Regions from separate parts of the Sphingobium sp. SA2 genome, predicted to be linked through region 2. Evidence: riboswitches for the same ligand, from Rfam matches in the RefSeq annotation. Region 2 holds a riboswitch; the other holds the start of a gene.

Region 1 (3,417 bases), on a different contig from region 2:
TCAGATAGTGACTTCTCTAATTAGCAGGAACATTTGCGATGTTGGGTGGATTCTAGATCGAAGTGCGAAATCCTAGGATTTATAGGGGTTTGATCCCCTTTCCAGGAAGGCACATGATGAACGGCTACCAGCATCTGGGTTTGGATGAGCGGCGACAGATCTATCAACTGGCTGCAACCGGGCGGTCCGTGCATCAGATAGCAGCGTCGCTGCAGCGACATCGTTCGACCATCTATCGCGAGCTCAAACGTAATCAGCATCTCGATGACGAGCCGGTGTTTCGTGGCTATTTTCCAACGGCCGCACAAACGATGGCGGACAGGCGCCGGGTGCGTGGCGGCAAAATCGCCCGAAAGCCCGAGCTTGCCGCCTATATCGCCGACCGCTTGTCAGCAGCCTGGTCGCCGGAGCAGATTGCGGGATACCTTCGACGCCATCGCGGTAATCGTGAAGCCGTCTGTCACGAGACCATCTACCAGTTCGTCTATGGGCCGGACGGACGAAGCCAGGGCCTGTGGCGCCTTCTGCCTGTTGCCCGTCGATCTCGACGGCAGCGCTATGCGCGCAAGCCCCGCGGTCTGCATATCCCTTTGGCCAACACCATTGGCAAACGCCCTTCCGAAATCGGTAATCGCAGCAGCTTTGGTCATTGGGAAGGCGACCTGATGATCTTCAGGTTGGAATATGGCAAAGCCAACCTCACCTCGCTGGTCGAGCGCCGCAGCCGGTTTACTATCCTCGCCCGCAATCCCAGTCGGCATTCCGCCGGCGTCATGTCGGGAATCCAGCACCACTTGCACATGCTGCCCCCTTCCCTGCGTCAGAGCATCACCTTTGACCGGGGAACGGAATTTGCTGCCTTTGTGACACTCCAGAAGAAACTCGCGATGACGAGCTATTTCTGCCTGCCATCGGCACCCTGGCAAAAGGGCAGCGTGGAAAACAGCAACGGTCGCATACGGCGCTTCCTGCCGTCTGACACGGACCTGGCGTTGCTATCGGATAAGGAAATCCAGGCCGTTGCTGATCGCATCAACAGCACCCCTCGCAAGTGCCTGAACTATCGCACCCCGCATGACGTTCTGGGAGAGCAAATCACCCTCCTCAACGCCCGGTAGATTTGCCATCCAGGGTGGGGCTCGCCCCACCCTGGATGAAATGCTACGCATCCCATGGATGTCGCGCTTCAAATCGAAACCGCCTTTGTTTGCGGCGTTTCGATGGAGCTAGCCGCAGCATAAACTATGCGGCCCCTCCCAATCACGGAAGCGTTTGACGTTCGCACATTCTGCGCATAGTCGCAGGCGCACATTCACCCACGGGGTGTCCTGGCGCTGTCAGGGCTGAGACGCGGATCGGGCGCAAGGGGTGCCTAGTCCGCAAACCCGCGAACCTGATCCGGCTCATACCGGCGGAGGAATAGGGACTATGCGTCGTTACGCCATCATCTCGTTTACCTGTCTGTCCACCCTACCCTTCGCATTCGTATTGTCCAATGCGGCGCGGGCGGCCGAAGGGAGCGAGGCGGATCGCATCATCGTCACGGCGCGGGGGCGCGAGGAAGCGCAGATCGGCGTCCCCGATACGGTGACCGTCTATGGTCCCGCCGCCATTGCCGCGCGCAAGATGACGACGATCGACGATTTCATCGCGGCAACGCCGGGCATCTTCATCATCAATGATCAGGATCCAGGTACGAATTTGATATCGGTACGTGGCGTATCGACCAATCGCAGCCAGTCGCCTTCTATCGCTTATATCGTTGATGGTTTGGCGCTGGCCGATTCCGAACTCTTCACCCTGCGAACCTATGATGTCGCGCGGGTCGAGATATTGAAGGGACCGCAGGGCGCGCTGTTCGGCCGCTCGGCATCGGGCGGCGCGATTGCCGTGGCGACGAATGAGCCCGGCCCGGATTGGGGTGGCGAAGCGGCGGTCGGTATCGGCAATGGGTTCACTTGGACCGCCGATGGCGTGGTCAATGCGCCGCTGTCCGACCGTGTGCAAGTGCGGTTGGCGGGTTCCTATCGCAACAGCGAAGGGTTCATCCGCAACAGCTTCCTCGACAAAAAAGTCGATGGCCAGATCAGCCGCAACCTGCGGCTGAAGGCGACGATGGTGCTGAGCGAAACCGCGACCTTCAAACTGCGCGCGAGTTGGGCCGAGGAGGAAGGCGGCGCGGCCTATATCTCGTCGGGCAATGTGACCGGTCTTTACGGTGGTAGGCTGGCAGGCGATGCGCTGACCGATCCGTTCGGCGATTTCGAGGGACGTTCCGACCGCAATTATTGGGGCGTTCAAGCGACTTATGAGCAGCTGCTGGGTGATACCCTGAGCCTGAGCTGGACCGGCGGCTATGACGAATATCATAAGGATTTCGTCGAGGAACTGGATTTCCGCAACGACACGCCAATCACGCTAGGCGGTATTCCGCTCTTTCCAGATGGTATCCAGCCCATCTCTCAACCCGTTGATATTCTGGCCTGGACCAGCGAGTTGCGGCTGACATCGATGACCGATGGTCCGCTACGTTGGCATGTCGGGCTGTTTTTCCAGCGGCTGGAGCGCGACCGGACCGACGATTTCGGGCCTTTGCTGTTCGGCGCGGAAGCGTTACGCGCGGAGACACGCTCGAACCAGATCGGTGTCTTCGCTCAGGCGAGCTACGACATTGCGCCGCAGATCGAATTGACCGCCGCGCTGCGCTACGACCGCGATCGGCGCAAGGAAGATACGGTCGGCTCGACAAGCGGCGCGCTGGTGGCGCAGCGGGCGCGGACGTTTGACAAATGGCAGCCCAAGGTTTCGCTGGCGTGGCGGCCCAATGCGAACCTGACCGCTTATGTGACCGGCGCGGTTGGTTTCAAGGCGGGCGGGTTCAATCCCCTGCCCGGCGCGACGGATGTGTGGCAAGCCGTGTTCCCCGGCGAGACGACCAAGTCGGTCGAGGTCGGCGTCAAGGCGCAGAGCAGCGATGGCCGGGTGCGTGGGTCGATCGCGGGCTTCGTCACCGACTATAGCAATTTCCAGAATACGGTCTTCCTGGGCAATTCGGTGGTGCTGTCGGTGCCGCAAGTCGATGTCCATGGGTTGGAGGCGTCGGGCGATGTGGCGCTGGGCGCAGGGTTCCGCGTCGATGGCGGGATCGCCTGGACGCATAGCCGCACGGGTCGCTATCTGACCCCCAATCCGACGCCGGAGTCGGGTGAACCGGCGATCGTCGATATGAGCGGTAAGCGGACGCCCAATGCGCCCGACTGGACGGTCAATGGCGGGATCGGCTGGGAGGGCGCGGCAGGACCAGCGCTGGTCGATGCGCGGCTGAGCGTCGCTTATGTGTCGCGGGTGGATTTCGAGATCGACAATATCTTGCATACGCCGGGCTATACGTCGGTCGACGGGCGGATCGGCGTGACG
Region 2 (3,417 bases):
GCGCCACCCAGCCTGCGCCGGGCACATAGGCCTCCGCCCAGGCGTGGAGGTCAACGACATCCTGCGTGACGCCCTTCGGCCCTTCGATCGGCTCGACATCGGCGACGAGCTGGATCGAATAGCCCGACACGAAGCGCGCGGCAAAGCCGAGGCGGCGCAGCAATTGCACCAGCAGCCAGGCCGAATCGCGGCACGATCCGGTGCCGATTTCCAGCGTCTCTTCGGGCGTCTGCACGCCCGCTTCCATGCGGATGACATAGCCGACCTGTTGCTGCAGGCGGCGGTTCACCTCGACCAGGAAATCCACGGTGCGGCTGGTGTAACCATCATATTGCGCCACCATCGCGTCGAACATCGGCCCTTGCGGTTCGATGTCGAAATAGGCGGCAAGGTCGGTCTTCAGCTGGTCGTCATAGGCGAAGGGGTAAGTTTCCGCATAAGGCTCGACGAAGAAATCGAATGGATTAATGATGTCGAGGTCCGCGAGCAGATCGACCTGGATGCGGAAATGGTCGACCGGATCGGGAAACACCACGCGCGCCAGCCAGTTGCCGTGCGGATCCTGCTGCCAGTTCAGGAAATGGTTCGCCGGTTCGATCTTCAGCGCATAATTGGGGACTTTGGTCCGGCTATGCGGCGCGGGGCGCAGGCGGATGACCTGTGGCCCCAGGCGGATCGGGCGATTGTAACGATAGGCGGTGAGGTGGTGGAGTGCGGCTTTGAGCATGGCCGCGATCAAACGCTACCCCCTGCTGCAATGCAACAGCCAATCGCGCGGGCCGTGCAGATTCTAATGGGTGCCCAGCCGCCCGCGCCGATAGCGCCGCCGCAGCACCGCCCCCGCGATCAGCAACGGCGTCGCCACCAGCATCAGCGCCATGCCGATCAGGCTGGGCGACCAGCCGAGGATGCTGTGCAGGCCAAAGGCCGACGGCGCGAGCAGCAGCAGAAATCCGGCGGTCAGCAGCCACAGCCCCCAACGGCGCGGGCGCACCGCGACCATGCGATATTCATGCCGCCACGCCTTGCGGCCTTCCTTGGTCGACAGATCGGGTGGGGGATAGTGAGACATAAGCGCTGGACTCATGCCGCGAACGCCTTACCCTGTCCAGCATCCCCGGGGGACCGTCCGCAGACGGTTGAGAGGCAGCTATGTGGCTGCGACCCGTTGAACCTGATCCGGCTAACACCGGCGTAGGGAGGGTCAGCGCGCCGTCACACCGCCCGCCATCCCTCTCTTTCGCCCATGAAGGAGAGACAATTATGGCAGATGTTCCCGCCCGCACCGAAATCGGCGTCACCACTGGTCCCATCCGGGGATCGCGCAAGATCCATGTCGGCCCGCTGAACGTCGCGATGCGCGAAATCACGCTGGAGCCGGGTAGCGGCGAAGCGCCGGTGCGTGTCTATGACACGTCCGGTCCCTATACCGACCCGGCGGCGCAGATCGACATTCGCGCGGGCCTGCCGACGCTGCGCCACGACTGGATCGTCGGGCGGGGTGATGTGGAAGAGTATGCGGCGCGCGCGGTTCGGCCGGAGGATAATGGGCTGAAAGGGCCGGATCGGTCGGGCGGCGTGGCGCAATTTCCGCTGGGCGCGCGCCGCCCGTTGCGTGCCAAGGCGGGCGCGAATGTCAGCCAGATGCATTATGCCCGTCGCGGCATCATCACGCCGGAAATGGAATATGTGGCGGAGCGCGAAAATCTGGGCCGCGCGCGCCTTTCTGAATATGTCCGCGATGGGCAGGATTGGGGCGCGGAAATCCCCGATTATGTGACGCCGGAATTCGTCCGCGACGAAGTGGCGCGCGGCCGGGCGATCATTCCGAGCAACATCAACCATCCTGAATCCGAACCGATGGCGATCGGCCGCAATTTCCTGGTCAAGATCAACGCCAATATCGGCAACAGCGCCGTCGCATCAGACGTCGCCGCCGAAGTCGACAAGCTGGTCTGGTCGATCCGCTGGGGCGCGGACACGGTGATGGACCTGTCCACCGGCCGCAACATCCACGACACGCGCGAATGGATCATCCGCAATTCGCCCGTGCCGATCGGCACCGTGCCCATCTATCAGGCGCTCGAAAAGGTCGGCGGCGTCGCCGAAGAGCTGACGTGGGAGATTTTCCGCGACACGCTGATCGAGCAGGCGGAACAGGGCGTCGATTATTTCACCATCCATGCGGGCGTGCGCCTGCCCTATATCCCGATGACGGCCAAGCGCGTGACCGGCATCGTGTCGCGCGGCGGCTCCATCATGGCGAAATGGTGCCTCGCCCATCATCGCGAGAGCTTCCTATACGAACGGTTCGACGAGATTAGCGAGATCATGAAGGCCTATGACATCGCCTATTCCTTGGGCGACGGCCTGCGCCCCGGTTCGATCGCTGACGCCAATGACGAGGCGCAATTTGCCGAACTCTATACGCTGGGCGAACTGACCAAGCGCGCCTGGGAACAGGATGTGCAGGTGATGATCGAGGGGCCGGGCCATGTGCCCATGCACAAGATCAAGCAGAATATGGAAAAGCAGCTCGAAGCCTGCGGCGAAGCGCCCTTCTACACGCTGGGGCCGCTCACCACCGACATCGCGCCGGGCTATGACCATATCACCAGCGGGATCGGCGCGGCCATGATCGGCTGGTATGGCACGGCGATGCTTTGCTATGTCACGCCCAAGGAGCATCTGGGCCTGCCCGACCGCGATGATGTGAAGGTCGGCGTGGTGACCTACAAGCTCGCCGCCCATGCCGCCGACCTCGCCAAGGGGCATCCGGCAGCGAAAGTGCGCGACGATGCACTGAGCCGCGCACGGTTCGAGTTCCGCTGGCGCGACCAGTTCAACCTGTCGCTCGACCCCGACACGGCGGAGCAATATCACGACCAGACGCTCCCCGCAGAAGGCGCGAAAAGCGCGCATTTCTGCTCGATGTGCGGCCCCAAATTCTGCTCGATGAAGATCACGCAAGAGGTCCGCGATTTCGCCGCGAAGCAGAACCAGGAAGCCGACGCCTTCATCGCCGCCAATCCGCCCCGGAACGGGGAGGGGAACCATTTGGCGCAGCCAAATGGTGGAGGGGGCGCGCCGCTGGACGCAGCCTCCGCCGAACAGGGCATGGCGGAGATGAGCAAGGTGTTTAAAGAAACGGGGAGTGAATTGTATATGGGCGCTGGGGATAGGGAGCGGGATTGAGGGATACGGGATTGAGCGATAGAAGCTGATCTTGTGTTAGGGAGATAGGCTGTGAGCTGGCTCGATAAATTGCGAAGGCGATTGACGGGCCAGCGCCCTCCCGGTCCGAGTTACAAGCCTATGCCGCCTCATCCGGCAAACGTGCCCGGCTCTTTCTATGTCGAAAATGGGTGTTGTTTGTTTTGCGGCGTCTGGGAAGATGTTGCGAGTGATATGATGAGC

What was found. Region 2 has a riboswitch for thiamine pyrophosphate ahead of thiC (phosphomethylpyrimidine synthase ThiC). Riboswitches for the same ligand answer to the same signal wherever they lie in the genome.
Region 1: linked by a shared signal. The riboswitch ahead of OVY48_RS04000 (TonB-dependent receptor) and the one ahead of thiC (phosphomethylpyrimidine synthase ThiC) in region 2 are both predicted to bind thiamine pyrophosphate.

The regions. Positions count from the first base shown of each region.
Region 1 covers NZ_JAPMXX010000001.1:807,618-811,034, reverse strand. The annotation lists gene OVY48_RS04005 (IS30 family transposase) at 114-1,118, shown strand; TPP riboswitch at 1,310-1,437, shown strand; gene OVY48_RS04000 (TonB-dependent receptor) at 1,429-3,417, shown strand, end outside.
Region 2 covers NZ_JAPMXX010000006.1:710,288-713,704, reverse strand. The annotation lists gene OVY48_RS11075 (transglutaminase family protein) at 1-727, opposite strand, end outside; gene OVY48_RS11070 (hypothetical protein) at 791-1,087, opposite strand; TPP riboswitch at 1,109-1,218, shown strand; gene thiC (phosphomethylpyrimidine synthase ThiC) at 1,264-3,195, shown strand; gene OVY48_RS11060 (hypothetical protein) at 3,247-3,417, shown strand, end outside.